Regions from separate parts of the Streptosporangium lutulentum genome, predicted to be linked through region 1. Evidence: riboswitches for the same ligand, from Rfam matches in the RefSeq annotation. Region 1 holds a riboswitch; each other region holds the start of a gene.
What was found. A riboswitch is a leader RNA that binds a small molecule or an ion and turns the genes downstream of it on or off. The one in region 1 is predicted to bind thiamine pyrophosphate.
Positions count from the first base shown of each region.

Region 2: another riboswitch for thiamine pyrophosphate. It lies ahead of thiC (phosphomethylpyrimidine synthase ThiC); the one in region 1 lies ahead of J2853_RS34370 (purine-cytosine permease family protein).
Region 3: another riboswitch for thiamine pyrophosphate. It lies ahead of J2853_RS45450 (TenA family protein); the one in region 1 lies ahead of J2853_RS34370 (purine-cytosine permease family protein).

Region 1 is NZ_JAUSQU010000001.1:7,637,763-7,643,764, forward strand. Features, by position in the region: gene J2853_RS34360 (sensor histidine kinase) at 1-846, opposite strand, end outside; gene J2853_RS34365 (methylated-DNA--[protein]-cysteine S-methyltransferase) at 973-1,557, shown strand; gene J2853_RS34370 (purine-cytosine permease family protein) at 1,648-2,991, opposite strand; TPP riboswitch at 2,982-3,120, opposite strand; gene J2853_RS34375 (rhodanese-like domain-containing protein) at 3,302-3,625, opposite strand; gene J2853_RS34380 (TenA family protein) at 3,775-4,380, opposite strand; gene J2853_RS34385 (GOLPH3/VPS74 family protein) at 4,536-5,198, shown strand; gene J2853_RS34390 (LCP family protein) at 5,366-6,002, opposite strand, start outside.
Region 2 is NZ_JAUSQU010000001.1:3,694,228-3,700,229, reverse strand. Features, by position in the region: gene J2853_RS16555 (acyl-CoA dehydrogenase family protein) at 1-238, opposite strand, end outside; gene J2853_RS16550 (class I SAM-dependent methyltransferase) at 339-947, opposite strand; gene thiC (phosphomethylpyrimidine synthase ThiC) at 1,141-2,874, opposite strand; TPP riboswitch at 2,867-2,979, opposite strand; gene clsA (cardiolipin synthase ClsA) at 3,073-3,669, shown strand; gene J2853_RS16535 (mannose-1-phosphate guanyltransferase) at 3,673-6,002, shown strand, end outside.
Region 3 is NZ_JAUSQU010000001.1:10,112,599-10,118,600, reverse strand. Features, by position in the region: gene J2853_RS45470 (ABC transporter ATP-binding protein/permease) at 1-721, shown strand, start outside; gene J2853_RS45465 (winged helix-turn-helix transcriptional regulator) at 833-1,279, opposite strand; gene J2853_RS45460 (aldo/keto reductase family oxidoreductase) at 1,413-2,285, shown strand; gene J2853_RS45455 (hypothetical protein) at 2,563-3,174, opposite strand; TPP riboswitch at 3,225-3,323, shown strand; gene J2853_RS45450 (TenA family protein) at 3,311-3,997, shown strand; gene J2853_RS45445 (PadR family transcriptional regulator) at 4,201-4,725, opposite strand; gene J2853_RS45440 (hypothetical protein) at 4,799-4,975, shown strand; gene J2853_RS45435 (polyprenol monophosphomannose synthase) at 5,258-5,974, shown strand.

The DNA.
Region 1 (6,002 bases):
TTCCAGCAGCTCCAGCTCCAGATGGCCGACCTTGCGCTTGGCGAACAACGCGTACAGCGCGCCGTACGGTCTGCCGCCCATCGCGGCGAGGCCGAGCACGATGGTGTGCAGGCCGGGCACCTGCGACCAGATCAGCTCGTCCAGCCGGGCCTGGTCGCCGGTCTCCAGCAGCACGGTCCGGCCGCCGCGCAACAGCTTGCCGACCAGGCTGGTACGGAGGTCGGCGGTGGAGCCGCGCAGCGAGTCGGGGAGTTTGTGGCGGGCCACGAGGCGGAGCCGGTCACCCTCGATGCGCACGAACCCGCCCGCGTCGGCTCCGGTCAGGTCGGTGAGGCTGGCCGCGATCCGGTCGAGCACGGCGGGCAGCTCCCGCTCGGCGTTGATGTCGGCGACCACGTCGGCCAGCCTCCGGACGAGCTGCGCCCGGCGGGAGGTCCGGTCGTCGGCGGTCTCGTCGTCCTGGGCCAGGTGATAGACGCTGACGTAGCCGAGCAGGTCGCCGCTCTCCGAGCGCAGCGTGCCGGTGTCCACCCGCACGTCGAACAGGCTGCCGTCGCGGTGGAAGCGCTTGGTCCGCAACGACACCTGACCACCGGTGCGGACCCGTTCGAGAACCGCGTTGTGCTCGGCCACCAGTTCTTCGGGGACGACCGGCGCGCGGCGGCCGAGCACCTCCTCGGCGGACCAGCCGAACAGGCGTTCCGCGGCCGGATTCCATGTGAGAACGGTCTCGTCCCGGTCAAGGGCGACGATCGCGTTGGGCGCACCGGCGACGATCGCATGAGAAGCACCGGCGACGGCCACATGGCCGATGCCATCGTCACTGTCGGCCCTGTAGTACCCCACGTATCCATAGTGCCGTCTCAACCGGTCTGATCTTGGCACTTTCGGCCCGCACGTGTCGCCACTCGCCGGGGCGATCCGTCCGATACGCTGCGGTCACCACACACCTGGATACGAAAGGGTGGGGCCATGTCATCCGGCGACATCGATGCATTGCTACGGGTGACCTCGCCCAACTACATCGGGACGAGCCATCCGGACATCGCGTTCGGCACTCTCGACGGCCCGGTGGGACGCCTCACCCTCGCCGTGACGAACCGGGGCGTGGTGGCCTGCAGCTACGAGGACGAGAACATCGTCTTCGAGCGGGTCAGCAGGGAGGTCGGCACGTTCATCGGGCCCGACGCGCGCCGGCTCGACCCGGTCCGCCGGGAGCTGGACGCCTACTTCTCCGGCCGGCTGCGCGCCTTCACCACGACGATCGACCTGCGGCTGGCCACGCAGTTCGCCAGGACCGTGCTGCAGATGATGCTCGCGGTGTCGTACGGCACGGTGACCACCTACCGCGAGATCGCCGAGCGAATCGGCAGGCCACGGGCGCTGCGCGCGGTCGGCAACGCCCTGGGGAGCAATCCGGTGTGCGTGATCGTGCCCTGCCACCGGGTGGTCGAGAGCGAGGTCGTCCTCGGCGGCTACGCGGGAGGCCCGGCCGTCAAGGAGCGACTGCTGCGCATCGAGGCGAACGGCGTGAACCGCTCACCAGGCGGCTCGTAAACCTCGCCCGTTCAAGCCCGCGGACCTCGCCTGTCCTCGCTCCTACAGGCCCGCGGACCCCGCTCGTACAGGCCCGCGGACCCCGCTCGTTCACCGGCGGCGGAGCGCACCCAGGCCGAGTGTGACCAGGCCCGCGACGAGGAACGCGCCGATCGACGCGCTCATCCACGGCTGCGGGGTGAACCCGACGGCCCCCCTGACGCCGTCCCAGATCTCCGCCCACCACGACACGGCCGAGGGCGCGGCGAGCATCCACCAGGTGACGAAGCCGAGCACCCACGGGATCACCATGAGCCAGCGGGAGGGGGCGTTCTCGGAGGTGTCCCAGTTCCTCCCGCGGCCGAGCAGGAAGTAGTCGACCGCCAGCACGCCGAGCATCGGCACGAACACCGCACCGATGATGCTGAGGAACGCGCTGTAGGAGTTGACGTCGATGACAAGGGCCATGGCCGTGGTCAGCACGCCGATGGCCACGGAGAAGATCCGGCGGTCCACCCTCGGCATCAGGTTCTGCAGCGACATCGCCGTGGAGTAGACGTTCGCGAACGACTGGTCGGTTTCGCGCAGCACGAGGACGCCGAAGAACAGCGCACCGAGCGGGGCCGCCACGAACGGGGCGAACACGGCGGTCGGCTGCTCCAGCACCGCGCTGTGACCGGCGAGCGCCACCGCGTAGATGCCGACGGCCAGGCAGGCCACCTGGGCGATGGTGTAGCCGCCGACGACGCCGGTGAAGGCCGCGCGGCTGGAGCGCGAGTGCCTGGCGTAGTCCGCCGCGACCGGCACCCACGAGACGGACAGGGCGACCACGAAGTCCACGGCCGGCGCGAAGGCGTCCCAGGAGCCGCCGGTCTGGACGGGGGTGTCACGGAAGAAGACCACCGCGAACCAGGCCATCGAAACGATCACGCCGATCGTGACGAACCGCCGGATCAGCCGGATGGCTCCCAGAGGGTAGATGGTCAGCGCCGTCGTCAGGACCCCCGCCACGATCGCCCAGACCGTATAGGGGACCGACTGCCCGAAGATCGCCTGCGCGCCCATCGCGATGACCCACAGCTCGAACGCGCCCCAGCCGATCATCTGGATGATGTTCAGCACGGTCGGGACGTAGGAGAGCTTCGCGCCGAACAGCCCGCGCAGCAGCACCATCGCGGGCTGGCCGGTCTGCACTCCCGGAATCGCCGCGAGACCGACCATCGCGGTGCCGATCAGGCTGCCGACGAGGGCCGCGGTCAGGGCCGCGTTGAAGGTGAGCGGGTTCTCGTCGAGCAGCGGGTTGATCAGGAAGAGCGCGAAGGAGAAGCCGAGCAGGCTGACACCCAGGTTGGCCCAGAACGCGCCCTGGTCGAGCGCGCCAAGGGTCTTGGGGGGTGCCTCGTCGAGGGTGAGGGGTGCCTCGGTAGCGCTGGAATCAGTGATGGCGGGCGTCATTACACGCTCCCTACGCCGGCATTACCCGGACAGGTTCATGCGGTCGGCGGCGCGTCGGAGGATTCGAGTGATCCCCTGCGTGGTCCGCCCTCTCAGCCCGGTTACGCCCGAGCTCCCGCGGTAGACAATTCGCCTGATTATGTCATTCATTCCTCTCTTGGCAAGGACCGTATCCGGCCACGAGCCCTCGGCAAGGGCCACGTCAGGCTTCTGAGGAGAGGCCCGTCGGTTCGACGAGCGGACCCCGTCCCTCTCACCGCCGCCGGGCCGGGAACGGGTCTCCGCCGTCGCCGTCGCCGTCGCCGATCCGTCAGGCCACGAACGGCTCTCCGCCGTTCTCGCCGACCATGGGACGACCGGCGAGATTCCAGGACTGCATGCCGCCGCCGACGTTGATCGCGTCCCAGCCGACGTGGTTCAGCCAGGCCGCGGCGTTCGCGGAACGGCCTCCGAGACGGCAGATCACGTAGACGGGCGCGTCCTTGGGCACCTCGTCGACCCGTGCCTGCAGCTCGCCCAGCGGGATGTGGACGGCGGTGGGCGCGTGGCCGGCGAGCCACTCGTCGGTCTCGCGTACGTCGAGCAGGAACGCCCCGTCCGGAACGGCCTGCACTTCGATCTCAGGAACACTCATGAACCCATTGTCCCAAGTCCTTCACCGAATGTGGCCCAAAGCCGCTCAGAGGCCCTGCATCGGCCCTGCGTCCCGCCCGCTCGCCGCCTTCGCCGGATCCTCCCGCCGCCGTCCCGGCGATCCCTGAGCGGCGCCGTCCGGGTGGAGGGTCAGGGCACGTCCCAGAAGGCGAGCTCGTGGGCCATTCCCTCGGTGAACAGCTCCCTGGCCCGGCCGGGGTCCGGGGCGGCCTCGTCGATCATCACGGCGATGCGCTCGGTCAGCTCGGCGAAACCCGGGTGGGCGTAGGTGTCGACCCAGGCGCGGTAGCGCGGCTCGGCCGGGGGGTTCTCCGCGAGGATGCGGCCGAGGGTGGAGTAGCCCCACATACACGGGTAGAGCGCGGCCAGGCCGTCCGCGTAGCGGGCCGCGGAATCGAGCAGGAACGAGGTGTACGCCACGCAGGCGGGGCCTTTCCTCGCCCCCTCCAGGTCGGCGCCGAACTCGGCCGAGAGGGACCGGTGCAGGTTCAGCTCCTCGTGGAAGGTGGCGTGGGCCAGGTCCACCAGATCGCCCAGATGGCCGTCGGGAGCCTGCCACGCCAGCCGGGAGAACACGCGCACGTAGTCCAGGAGGAACAGGTAGTCCTGCTCCAGCCAGGACCGGAACACCCGATCGTCCAGGTCTCCCTTCGCGATCCCCGCCACCGTCGGGTGGGCGAGCTGCGCGTCGACGAGGGGGCGGCCAATGGCGTGCAGTTCCGCAGAGATGCTCATAAATTGAGCATTGTCTCAAGCCAGGGCCGCGGCGCCGAAGCACCCGCACCGGATGGTGGCGGAGCGGTCCCCCGATCCTCACGGCGTCGGGACCGAGGGCGCCCCGGGCTTTCGCGCCCGGCCCTCACGTGGTGCTCACGACGTAGGGTCGAGCGATGACAACGATCGCTGAGGAAGTACTTCTCCTCGCCTACAGCGAGGTGGAGGGCAGGCAACTGATCGGCTCCTCGGAGCTGGACGCCGCACTCGGCGGCGCCGTACTGGCGGAGCTGGCGATCCACGACCGGATCGACCTCGCGGGCAAGCAGGTCACCGTCCGCGACGCGACCCCCCTCGGGGACGAGGAGCTCGACGCGGCGCTGGCCAGGATCGCCGAGGAGCCGAAGGGGCGCAAGCCCGAGTGGTGGGTCCAGAAGTTCCATTCGACCAAGCTCCGCAAGCGCCTGCTCTCCCGTCTGGCGGAGCGGGGCGTGCTGCGCGAGGAGCAGCACAAGATCCTTGGGGTCTTTCCCTCCTCCCGCTACCCGGAGCGGGATCCGAGCGTCGAGCGGGGCATCCGCGAGCGCGTCCAGAGCGTGCTGTCCGGGACCGACCCCGACGAGCGGATCGCCGTGCTGATCGCCGTACTGCATGCGGCCAAGATCGACCGCAAGGCGTTCCCCGGCGCGAGCGGGGACCGCATCCGGGAGATCACCGAGGGCGAGTGGGCCGGCGAGGCGGTCGCCAAGACCATCGCGTCGATCAACGCCGCGATCATGGTGGCCGTGATGAGCGGGGCCATCGCCGGCGCCTCCTCGGCGGGCTCCTCCGGCCAGTAGCGTCTCCGCCGGCCGGACCGCCACTGACCGCCGACGAGACACGGGCCCTTGGCGTCTCCGCCGGCCGAACCGCCGAGACGCGGGCCCTTCCCCCGACGTGAAGCCGGGGGAAGGCCCGCGCCCGGTGCGGGCGGGAGGCGTCTTCGGCGTTCGCGCCGCGGACGGGGCTACTTCTTCGGGAGGACGTCCTTGGGGACGGGCTTGTCCTGGGCCAGCGCCCTGAACATGCGAAGGGCCTTCTCCGTGTCCCACTTGACGACGGCCTGGCCGTTGATGGTCGGCAGCGAGCCGATGGGGACGACCGTGGTGACCGGGTTGCCGCCCATCGCGAGGCCGAGGGAGAGCAGGTCAAAGGCTCCGCTCTCGTCGCCGACGGACACGGAGTCGGTGGCGCTCAGGGCGAGCGGGACGGAGCGGAAGGGGTTGATCAGAACCCCGGGGCTCGCGGCCTGCTTCACGACCGCGGAGAAGAACTGGCGCTGGCGCTGGGTCCGGTCGAAGTCGGGGATGGCGCCGGTGGCACGGGTGCGGACGTACCCGAGGGCCGTTCCGCCGTCCATCACCTGCGGGCCCTTCTTCAGGTTGATCCCGGCCTTGCGGTCCTTGATGGCCTGCGGGACGTTGATCTCGACCCCGCCGATGGCGTCCACGATGCCCACGAAGCCGCCGAAGCCGATCTCCATGTAGTGGTCCAGCCTCAGACCGGTGACCTGTTCCACGGTCTTGGCGAGCAGCTTGGGGCCGCCGTCAGAGAAGGAGTAGGCGGCGTTGAGCTTGTCGCTGCCGTGGCCGTCGATCGGCACG
Region 2 (6,002 bases), 3.9 Mb from region 1:
CGGACGCGGACAGGGTCTCGGTGGCCACGGCCAGCTCCAGCAGGCCCTGCCCGCCGCCGCCGTACTCCTCGGGCACGGCCAGACCGAGCCAGCCCCCCTTGGCGAGCTCCGCCCAGACCTCCTCCGGCCAGCGCTTGTCGTTCTCGCAACGCTGCCAGTAGTCCAGGTCGTAGCGCGCGCAGATGTCGGCGATGCCGCGCTGGACGGCGAGCGCGCTCTCGGGAAGGGTGAAGTCCACCGCGATCAACTCCATTCTGGTTGCGGGCGCAATCGTAGAACGATGTTCGGGTAACACTCCACCGCTTCGCGAGGGCGGTCGGCGCGGGCCGTCCGCCCGATCAGCCCGAGGCGTCCGCGTGCTCGTGCGGCCTGCGCGCGTGATAGACGAAGGCCGGCGGCACGTTGCCCCACACGGTCCGGCCCAGGACGACCTCCTCGAAGGTGTCGGTCAGGCGCTTCTTGAAGCGCCGCGCGGGCGGCAGCCGCTTGGCGAAGCTGTAGGCGAAAGTGGTGAAGGCCGTCTGGGGTCCCATGATCGCGACGACGGCGTTCAACAGGTTGGTCTGCGTCTCCGAGGAGAACGCCGCCCAGGGGAGCCCGCTCACGATCACGTCGGCCTTGCCGAGACCGCGCTCCTGGAGCAGTTGCGGCAGCCGTACCGCGTCGTCGACCACGACGTCCACCTTCGGGTTCCGGTCGGCGAGGAACTCGGCCAGCTTCGGGTTGATCTCGACGGCCAGGTGGTGTCCCCGGCCTCCCAGCCGACGTTGGATCTCGGCCGTGAACGCGCCCGTGCCGGGACCGAGCTCGACGATCACGGGATCGCCCCGGTGCGGAACCGGTGCGGTCACCGCCTCGGCGAGTCGTCGCGAACTCGGCGCCACCGCTCCGACGGTCCCCGGGGAGCGCAGCCACTGGCCCAGGAAGAGCGTGGTGTCTTTCGTCATGCTGTGAAGGGTAGAGGGTTCGCGCGGGCGGCGAGTACGCCGCCCTCCCGCTCCGGGAGACCCGATGGACGCGGGGAAGACGGCGCCGGGAACGACGTCCTCCCCATGCCTCACCAGGTGTCCTCACCGGCCCTCGGCGAAGGGGAGGCGGGGCCGGGGGGAACGACGCCCTCCCCGCCCCCGCCGGGCGCCCTCAGAGGCTTTCGACGGGCAGGTAGACCCGGCCGCCCTCACGGGAGAACTCCTCGGACTTCTCCCTCATCCCGGCCTCCAACGCCTCGGCGTCGGTCAGGCCGCGCTCCTCGGCGAACCTGCGCACGTCGTGACTGATCTTCATGGAGCAGAACTTCGGCCCGCACATCGAGCAGAAGTGCGCGGTCTTGGCCGGGGCGGCGGGCAGCGTCTCGTCGTGGAAGGACCGGGCGGTGTCGGGATCCAGGGAGAGGTCGAACTGGTCCTCCCAGCGGAACTCGAACCGGGCGTCGGACAGGGCGTCGTCCCAGGCCTGCGCGCCGGGGTGGCCCTTGGCGAGGTCGGCCGCGTGCGCCGCGATCTTGTAGGTGATCACGCCGGTCTTCACGTCGTCCTTGTTCGGCAGGCCCAGGTGCTCCTTGGGCGTGACGTAACAGAGCATGGCCGTGCCGTACCAGCCGATCATCGCCGCGCCGACGGCCGAGGTGATGTGGTCGTAGCCGGGGGCGATGTCGGTCGTCAGCGGGCCGAGGGTGTAGAACGGGGCGTCGTCGCAGAGCTCGCGCTGCAGGTCGACGTTCTCCTTGATCTTGTGCATGGGGACGTGGCCGGGCCCCTCGATCATCACCTGGACGTCGTGCGCGTGGGCGATCTTCGTGAGCTCGCCCAGCGTCCGCAGCTCGGCGAACTGCGCCTCGTCGTTGGCGTCGGAGATCGACCCGGGGCGCAGGCCGTCGCCCAGCGAGAACGCCACGTCGTAGCGGGCCAGGATCTCGCAGATGTCGGCGAAGTGCTCGTAGAGGAAGCTCTCGCGGTGGTGGGCCAGGCACCAGGCCGCCATGATCGAGCCGCCCCGGGAGACGATGCCGGTCCTGCGCCGCGCGGTCAGCGGCACGTGGGCCAGGCGCACCCCCGCGTGGACGGTGAAGTAGTCCACGCCCTGCTCGCACTGCTCGATCAGGGTGTCGCGGTAGATCTCCCACGACAGGCCGGCCGCGTCGCCGCCGGCCTTCTCCAGCGCCTGGTAGAGCGGGACGGTCCCGATCGGCACGGGGGAGTTGCGGATGATCCACTCGCGGGTGGTGTGGATGTTGCGCCCGGTGGACAGGTCCATCACGGTGTCGGCGCCCCACCGGGTGGCCCACGTCATCTTGTCCACCTCCTCCTCGATGGTGGAGGCCACGGCGGAGTTGCCGATGTTGGCGTTGATCTTCACCAGGAAGTTGCGGCCGATGATCATCGGTTCGCTCTCCGGGTGGTTGACGTTGGCCGGGATGATCGCCCGTCCGGCGGCCACCTCGGCCCGGACGAACTCCGGGGTCACGCCCTCGCGGATCGCGACGAACTCCATCTCCCGGGTGATCAGGCCGCGCCGGGCGTAGGCGAGCTGGGTCACCGGCGCCCCCGTCGCCCGCAGCGGCCGGTCGCCGCCGCCGGTGAAGACCGCGTCGAGGGAACGGAGGTCGCGGGCCCAGGAGTCCCGGTCCCGGTAGCCGTCGTCGCCGGGCTCGGCGGGACGGCCGCCGTACCGGGCCGTGTCGGCCCGGTCCAGGATCCACTCCTCCCGCAGGCGGGGCAGGCCGCGGGTGATGTCGGTGACCTGGGACGGGTCGGTGTAGGGGCCCGAGGTGTCGTACAGGGTGACCGACTCGCCGTTGGTCAGGCGCACCTCGCGCATGGGGACGTTCAGGTCGCCCTGGTAGGTCTTGAAGCTGGAAATACGCGCGGAAGTCATCGCGCAAACTCCCTTCGCCGGCATTATCCGGAGCAGGTTCTAGCGGTCGGCGGCCGCAGTAGCCGTCCTCTCAGCCCGGTCCTCCGGGCTCCCGCGTTGGTTGATCAAAACCATAAACGCTCCCTCGTCCGCCCGCCATCCCCCATTCGCAGCCGACGCAGTAGTGTCACCATCAGGTACGGGGAGGGAGACATATCGGTGAATCCGGAAGCATCGGGGGCCGAAGATCGAATCTGGACGGTTCCCAACGCGTTGAGCCTGGCGAGGCTTCTCGGCGTGCCGGTCTTCCTCTGGCTGGTGCTGGGCCCCCAGGCCGACGGCTGGGCCGTCGCGCTGCTGATGCTGGCAGGGTTCTCCGACTGGCTCGACGGCAAGATCGCACGGGCCTGGAACCAGACGAGCAAGCTCGGCCGCCTGCTGGATCCGCTGGCAGACCGGCTCTACATCCTGGCCACGCTGTTCGGCCTGGCCATGCGCGGCATCATCCCCTGGTGGCTCGCGCTGGCGATCCCGCTGCGGGACGTCATGCTGCTGGGAATCCCCCTCATCCTGCGCCGCCTCGGGTACGGCCCGGCGCTGCCGGTGCACTTCCTCGGCAAGGCGGCCACCGCCAACCTGCTCTACGCCTTCCCTCTGCTCTTCCTCGCCCACTACGACGCCTGGTACGCGGATCCGGCCCGATTCGTCGGCTGGTCGCTCGCGATCTGGGGAACAGGTCTGTACTGGTGGTCCGGGGTGCTGTATTGGGTACAGGTGCGTCAGCTCATAAGCGAGGCTAAACGCCTTAAGAGGTGATCTGTGAAGGCCGTTGTGATGGCGGGCGGGGAGGGAACTCGGCTCCGGCCGATGACCGCGAACCAGCCCAAACCTCTATTGCCTGTGATCAACCGGCCGATCATGGAGCATGTGCTGCGGCTGCTGAAACGGCACGGCTTCACCGAGACCGTGGTGACCGTGCAGTTCCTGGCCGCCCTGGTCCGAAACTACTTCGGCGACGGCGACGAGCTCGGGATGAGCCTGTACTACGCCACCGAGGACACGCCCCTCGGCACCGCCGGCAGCGTCAAGAACGCCGCCGACAAGCTTCGCGACGAGCGCTTCCTGGTCATCTCCGGTGACGCGCTGACCGACATCGACCTGACCGACATGGTCCGGTTCCACCGCGAGAACGGCGCGATGGTCACCATCGGGCTCAAGCGCGTCCCCAACCCGCTGGAGTTCGGCATCGTCATCGTGGACGACCAGGGCCGGGTGGAGCGCTTCCTGGAGAAGCCCACCTGGGGTCAGGTCTTCTCCGACACCGTCAACACCGGCATCTACGTGATGGAGCCGGAGGTCCTCGACGAGATCGCCGTAGGAGAGTCCGTCGACTGGTCGGGCGACGTGTTCCCGAAGCTGCTGGAGCGCGGCGCCCCGCTGTACGGCTACGTCGCCGAGGGCTACTGGGAGGACGTCGGCACCCACGAGAGTTATCTCAAGGCTCAGGCCGACGTGCTGTCGGGCCGGGTGAAGGTGGACATAGACGCCTTCGAGGTCTCGCCGGGCATCTGGGTGGCCGAAGGCGCCTCGGTGGACGCCGACGCCATCCTCAAGGGCCCCCTCTACATCGGCGACTACGCCAAGGTCGAGGCCGGGGCCGAGCTGCGCGAATACTCCGTGCTGGGAAGCAACGCCGTGGTCCGCGAGGGAGCATTCCTGCATCGCGCGGCCGTTCACGATAACGTCTACGTCGGCCCGAGCACCCACCTGCGCGGCTGCGTCATCGGCAAGAACACCGACCTGATGACCGGCGCCAGGGTCGAGGAGGGCGCCGTCGTCGGCGACGAGTGCATCATCGAGGCCGAGGCGTACATCTCCTCCGGGGTCAAGATCTACCCCTTCAAGACCATCGAAGCCGGGGCGGTGATCAACAACAGCGTCATCTGGGAGCCGCGGGGCCAGCGCAACCTGTTCGGCCCGCGAGGGGTGTCCGGGCTGGTCAACGTGGAGATCACCCCCGAGCTGTGCGTCCGGCTGGCCAGCGCTTACGCCACCACCCTGAAGAAGGGCGCCTCGGTCATCACCTCCCGCGACTCCTCCCGCGCCGCGCGGGCGTTCAAGCGGGCCGTGATCAGCGCCCTGAACGCCAGCGCGATCAACGTGCTCGATCTGGAGGCCGCCGCGCTCCCCGTCGCCCGCTTCCACACCGCCAGGGAGAAGGCCGTCGGCGGCATAGCGCTGCGCACCACCCCCGGCGACCCCCAGAGCGTGGACATCGTCTTCATGGACGAGCACGGCGCCGACCTGTCTCCGGCGGCCCAGCGCAAGCTGGACCGGGTCTTCGCCCGGCAGGAGTTCCGCAGGGCCTTCCCCGGCGAGATCGCCGAGCTCAGCTTCCCCGCCAGGGCGGTGGAGGACTACACCCACGAACTGCTGCGCTGCGTGGACATCACCGGGGTCCGCGACGCGGACATGAAGGTCGTGGTCGACTGCGCGGGCGGCACCTCCTCGCTCGTCCTGCCCAGCCTCCTCGGCAGGGTCGGGGTGGACGTGCTGACCGTCAACAACAGGCTGGACGACGCCTCTCCCACCGAGACCTTCGCCGAGCGCCGCCGCGACCTCCAGCGCCTCGCGGAGCTCGTCAGCTCCTCCAGGGCGGCCTTCGGGGTGCGGTTCGACCCCGTGGGGGAGCGGGTCGCGCTCGTGGACGAGATGGGCCAGCTGATCAGCGAGGAGCGGGCCCTGCTGGTGGTGCTGGACCTGGTCGCGGCCGAACGGCGCGGCGGCAGGGTGGCGCTGCCCGTCACCACCACCCGGGTGGCCGAGCAGGTCTGCCGGTTCCACGGGGTGCAGGCCGAGTGGACCTCCACCGCGATCGACGCGCTCACCGCCGCCGCCAGAAGGCCGGAGATGGTCTTCGCGGCGGACGGGCGGGGCGGCTTCATCGTGCCCGAGTTCGGCCCCACGGTGGACGGCCTGGCGGTTTTCCTGCGCCTGCTCGGCCTGGTGGCCAGGACCCGGCTGTCGCTCAGCCAGATCGACGCCAGGATCCCCGAGGCCAAGCTGCTGCGCCGGACGGTGCCGACCCCGTGGGCGGCCAAGGGCGCGGTGATGCGATCGGTCATCGAGGCCGCCGAGCACCACCGCAT
Region 3 (6,002 bases), 2.5 Mb from region 1:
CTACCGGGCGACGCTGAACCGGCTGACGGCGCTGATGGACGCGAACAGGGAGTCGCGCGGCCTGTCGTCGCCGATCTTCACGCATCGCCCCGACGCGCTGGAGATCGAGGGCCTGGGAGTATGGCGTCCCGACAGGCAACCGCTGATCGAGGGCCTGACGCTGAGCATGAGCCCAGGGCAATCACTGCTGGTCAGGGGCGCCTCGGGAAGCGGGAAGACCACGTTGCTGCGCAGCCTGGCCAGTCTCTGGCCGCACGCCCACGGCACCGTCCGCCGCCCCACCGGAGCTCACACGCTCTTCCTGTCGCAGCAGCCCTACCTGCCCCTGGGAAGCCTGCGTACCGCGCTGGCCTACCCCGAGCCCGCGCACCGGATCGGCGACGAGCAGGCGTGCGAGGCGTTGCGCTGGGTGCAGCTCGGCCATTTGGAGGGTCAGATCGACGATGAGGCCCAGTGGTCCCGCACCCTGTCTCCCGGCGAGCAACAGCGCCTCGGCTTTGCCAGGGTCCTGCTGCAGCGGCCCCTCCTGGCCTTCCTCGACGAGGCGACCTCCGCCGTCGACGAAGGTCTCGAACACGCGTTGTACAGCTTGATCCGCGATCGCCTGCCCCGGTGCATCCTCGTCAGCGTCGGCCATCGCAGCACGTTGAACGCCTTCCACACCCACTATCTGGAACTGCTCGGTGCGGGACGCTGGGGCATGGCGCCGGGAGGCGGGTAGGCCGTTTTCGTCCGTGGAACGGTTGGTCTCGACCCGCCAGGTGCACGATCGCCGATGGCCGGCCGGGTGAAGGGCCGGAAAGGGGCTGATGTGACGCCTTCGCTCCCCGGTTCAGACGGCGCGGGTGTCGTCGTACGTCGCACGGTTGGCGAGCACGTCGTCCATGTGCGTCTCGGCCCAGGCCTTGAGGCCGCTCATCATCTGGTGCAGCGAGAGACCGAGATCGGTCAGCTCGTAGGAGACCGTGACGGGCACGGTCGGCGTCGCGGTACGGGTGATCAGACCGTCACGCTCCAAGGAGCGCAGCGTCTGAGTGAGCATCTTCTGACTGACGCCGGCCAGCAGGCGGGACAACTCCGAGTAGCGCATCGACCGGGGCTCACCGGCGCAGTCGGCGCCGAACCGATGCGAGCCGTCGCTGCCCAGCGCGGCCAGGACCAACGTGACCCACTTGTCGGAGATCCGGTCGAGCAGCTTGCGGCTAGGACAGGCCGCAAGGAAAGCGTCATATTCCGCCTTGGTCTGTGCCCTCTTCTGTGCCGCCGTCATCGTCGCCATCGACCGCTCCTCCACCCGTGGGTGCCTTACGAACTCGGAAGTACGTACTTCCCGTCAGGAAGTTACCCCTCCATAGTGAAGCAGGTATCCGTCAGGCACCAGCACCGCCTGGCTCAACACTGAAACCAGAGGTATGAGCATGTTCTCCACTTCCCTTCCCGGCGGCACCTGGACGCTGGGCGACCTGACCGTCACCCGGTTCGGCTACGGCGCCATGCAACTCGCCGGCCCCTGGGTCATGGGGCCGCCCGCCGACCACGACGGCGCACTCGCCGTCCTCCGCGAGGTCGTCGACCTCGGCATCACCCACATCGACACCAGCGACGCCTACGGGCCGCACGTCACCAACCAGCTGATCCGTGAAGCGCTGCACCCGTACCCCGAATCGCTGCACATCGTGACCAAGGTCGGCGCGACCCGCGACCAGCAGGGCGGCTGGCCCCCGGCCCGGGAGCCGGAAAACCTGCGCCGGGCCGTCCACGAGAACCTTGAGAGTCTCGGCCTGGAGGTGCTCGACCTGGTCAACCTCCGGCTCGGCAACGCCGAGGGACCCCAGCCCGGCTCGCTCGCCGAACCGTTCGAGACGCTCGTCGAACTCCAGCGGCAGGGCCTGATCCGGCACCTCGGAGTGAGCACCGCGACGGCGGAACAGGTCGCCGAGGCGCAGGCGATCGCGCCGATCGTGTGCGTGCAGAACATGTACAACCTCGCGTACCGCCACGACGACGCCCTGATCGACGGGCTCGCCGAACAGGGCGTCGCCTACGTGCCCTACTTCCCGCTCGGCGGCTTCAGCCCACTGCAGTCCTCGGCGCTCTCGACCGTGGCCGCCCGGTTGGACGCGACGCCGATGTCTGTCGCCCTGGCCTGGCTACTGCGGCGGTCGCCGAACATCCTGCTCATCCCCGGCACCTCGTCCGCGGCGCACCTGCGCGAGAACATCGCCGGCGCGGAACTCTCGCTCTCCGACGAGGACCTCGCCGAACTGGACAAGATCGGCCTCTGACGAGGCATCCGCCGGCCCACTGTTTGCAACGGCGGCGGTGACCTGCGCGTTCACGCCGTGGCGGTGTTCTCCGGGCAGGTCAGGAGTCAAGGAAGAAAAGCGTTCACCGGCGGAAAAGGATGATCCGCGGCTGCGTCACGGTTTGACGGCAGGCCTCGGCTTGACGGCAGACCTCGGCGCCCGCTCTCAGGTGCGGGAGTGAACCGCACCGGGATCACCGGAGACTCCGGCCTGCCCCGGGTCCTGTGGAGGCGCGGTTCAAGCCGTCGAGCGCGGGTCAGATCGGCAGTCCGATCAGCCCCCACCCGCGACGGTGGGCCTCGCCCACCACCTCTCCCCAATCGCTGAGCAGGTCGGTGAACTCCTCGAAGTTCTTGATCCAACACCCTGAAGGCCGCACGGCGTGCACGGCGAACGGCTCACGAAGTTCCTCAAGGCGCGGTGCGGCCCTGGCCCAGAGTGTGACCAGGGCGGCTACGGCCTCCGGAGGGCAGGCGAGCGACAGGCCCGAGCCCCTGTCGCCGTCAGGAGGGAGCAGCTCGCCATGCACGTGCACAGCATCGTTGTCGGGGTCGGGCCCGTACCAGAACAGCCCTGACAAGAATCCGTCCAGCGTCGCGCGCAGGTCCGGGTCGGCAGAGCCCCGGACCTTCTCCCAGGCTTGGCCGGCCCAGAAATGCGCCTTGAACGAGCCCAGCGTGCGGTAGAACTCATACCTCGCGAACCAGGGCACGCCCGCCGAGGGCCACACCCACCCGCGCTCGGGATCCTCAAGGTCCGAATCATCTTCCGGGTACGCGGCGTCCACGAGCAGTTCCAGGCGCCGGCCGGGTGGGGCCTCCGTGATGCGCGCCCAGTCGACGACCAGGACCGTGATGTCCAATCCCATGCGAGAAGGCTAGGCCCCGAACAGGCACGGACGAGCGGGCTGTTACCCTGGTCCGCGACGCGGGGTGCCCCGAGACGTTCGGGGCTGAGAGCACACCCGTCGAACCTGATCTAGTTCGAACTAGCGAAGGGACGTCATGTTCTGCGACGACGTCTGGGCACGTTCCGCCACACTGCTACAAGCCATCCATCGGCACCCCTTCAACACCGCACTCGGCGAAGGCACACTCGACCGCCGGCTTTTCGCCTTCTACATCGTGCAGGACGCCAGATATCTCGGGGCGTTCTCCAAAGCGCTCGCCACCGCCTCGGTGCGGGCCGACGATTCCCAGGAGGCCGCGTTCTGGTCGCGCAGCGCGCACGCCGCGCTGGACGCCGAGCGGACCCTGCACGAGGGTTACATCGAGGAGTACGGTCTGACCGCCGCCGACCTCGCCGGCATCCGGACCTCACCCACCTGCCTCGGCTACTCCTCCTTTCTGCAGGCCGTCGCGCTCACCGCGCCGTACCCGGTGCTCGTGGCCGCCGTTCTGCCGTGTTTCTGGGTCTACCAGGATGTGGGCGCGGCGCTTCTGAAGCGGACCGGCGACATCGCCGGCCATCCTTACCGGGCGTGGATCTCCACCTATGCCGATCCGGACTTCGCCAAGTCGGTCGAGCAGGCCAAAGAGATCGCCGATCGGCTGGCGGCCACGGCGGACGGCGTGACCCGCGCCGCCATGACCGAGGCGTTCGTCCAGGCCACGGAGTACGAGTGGATGTTCTGGGACAGCGCATGGCACCGGGAGGCGTGGCCCACGGCGCAGTGGCTGCCGGGCGACTGACACCGACGCGTCCACGCGCTGACCCGATCACGCGCTGGGGCGCGAGCGGGTCCTGACCTGTTTGGTTTTACCGCCAGGTCAACCCAGGTTCGGTACTGTGTTCGAGGTGCGGGGTGAAGGGTGATTCCGGAAGCTCCGAAATGCCGCGAAGGACGGCGACCGGGCCGGCGCCCGCCCCTCCCCCGTACGGCGTGGCGGCCCGGCTACGCCTCCAGCGAGCCGAGGGTTTCCCGCAACCACGTCAGCTCCGCCAGGCTGGTGGCCCTCGCGATGGACAGCAACCCCCGCCTGAACGGGTCGTCGAACTCCTCGGCCCGCACCGGCCGGTCCCCTTCGTAGAAGAAGCTGCTCGGCCGGGCGAGGAATTCCAGCCGACGCCGCAGCACCGCCGCCTGCGCCGCGGGATCACCCAGGTGGCGCAGGAACGCCAGCAACACGAACCACTTGTTCTCGTCGCTGATCTCCAGGTCGTCGGGCTCCCGCAGCCGCCGCAGTATCTCCGCCCGTCCCGCGTCGGTCAGGTGGAGCGTCCGCCGGGGCGCCGCGGCCACGCCCGGCTCATCCTGGCGCACCAGCCACCCCGCCGACTCCATCCGCTTGATGGCCGGATAGAGCGTCCCGTCCGCCACCGGACGTACGTGCCCCAGCAACGCCGCCACCCGTCCGCGCAGGTCGTACCCGTGCGACGGCCGGTCGTACAGAAATCCGAGTACCGCCAGCTCCAGCATGACGCCACTATACCTCGCTTGCGATATACCTAGATGCCGATATACATTGCCTCCGATACATCAGGAGGTTGTCATGCACACCGCGATCGTCCACCCGAGTGGCGCCAAGATCCGCTGGGTCGAGTTGCCCGGCACCGGCCCCGCCCGCGTCTACGTCCACGGCCTCGGCGCCTGCGCCGCGCCGTACTTCGCCGCCGCCGTCGCCCACCTCACCGCCGCGCCCATCGGCGGCGTCGCGCAGGGGGCGTGACACCCGGCGAGGTCCCGGCCGCTCGTCAGCCCGCCGTACCGGGCGCCGTGCCGGTCGGTCCAGCCGTGACCGGTGCCCCATGGTCGGCGGCGCTCCACTCCAGGTCTTCGCTCCGCGAAGCCGCCGTCGCCGCCGGTGAGAGCCTCCGGCGTCTTCTCCCTACCGGCCGATATCATGGACGTTCTTCGCCACTTCCGGTTTCGAGATCAGCCGGACGGGGATGTCACGCAGACCTGCGGCAAGAACACCTGACCATCGAGCCCGGAAGGCCTGACCCCGAACATGGCCACCGTCACCGTCGTGATCCCCACGTTCAACGAGGCGGACAATCTTCCACTGATCGCGGAGGCCCTGCTCGCACTGCCACTCGACGACCTGCGGCTCCTGGTCGTCGACGACAACTCCCCCGACGGCACGGGGAAGGTGGCCGACGAGCTGGCCGCCGCGCATCCCGGCCGGGTCGGCGTGGTGCATCGGCCGAACAGGGAGGGGCTCGGGCGCGCCTACATCGAGGGCATGGAGACCGCGCTCGCGGCCGGAGCCGACTTCGTGGTGCAGATGGACGCCGACTTCTCCCATCCCGTCGACGCCGTTCCGCGCCTGCTCGGGACCGCGCAGGCGACCGGAGCGGCGTGCGTGATCGGCAGCCGGTACGTGCCGGGCGGGACGCTGGCCGCCGAGTGGAGCCGCCGCAGGCGGGCCCTGTCGGCCTGGGCGAACTTCTACGTCCGCACCATCCTGCGCATCAGGTTGCGGGATGTGACCGCCGGGTTCAAGATCTGGCGGGCCGAGAGCCTCGCCGCGCTTGACCTCGGCGGGATCTCCTCGGGTGGCTACAGCTTCCAGGTGGAGATGCACTACCGGGCGACCAGGGCGGGGATGACGATCGTTGAGATTCCCATCCACTTCTCCGATCGCCGGGCGGGCACCTCGAAGATGAGCCTGCGGGTGCAACTGGAGTCGGCGCTGATGCCGTGGCGGCTGAGGTTCAGACGCTGAAACGGGTGCCTGAGGATCGGTCCTCACG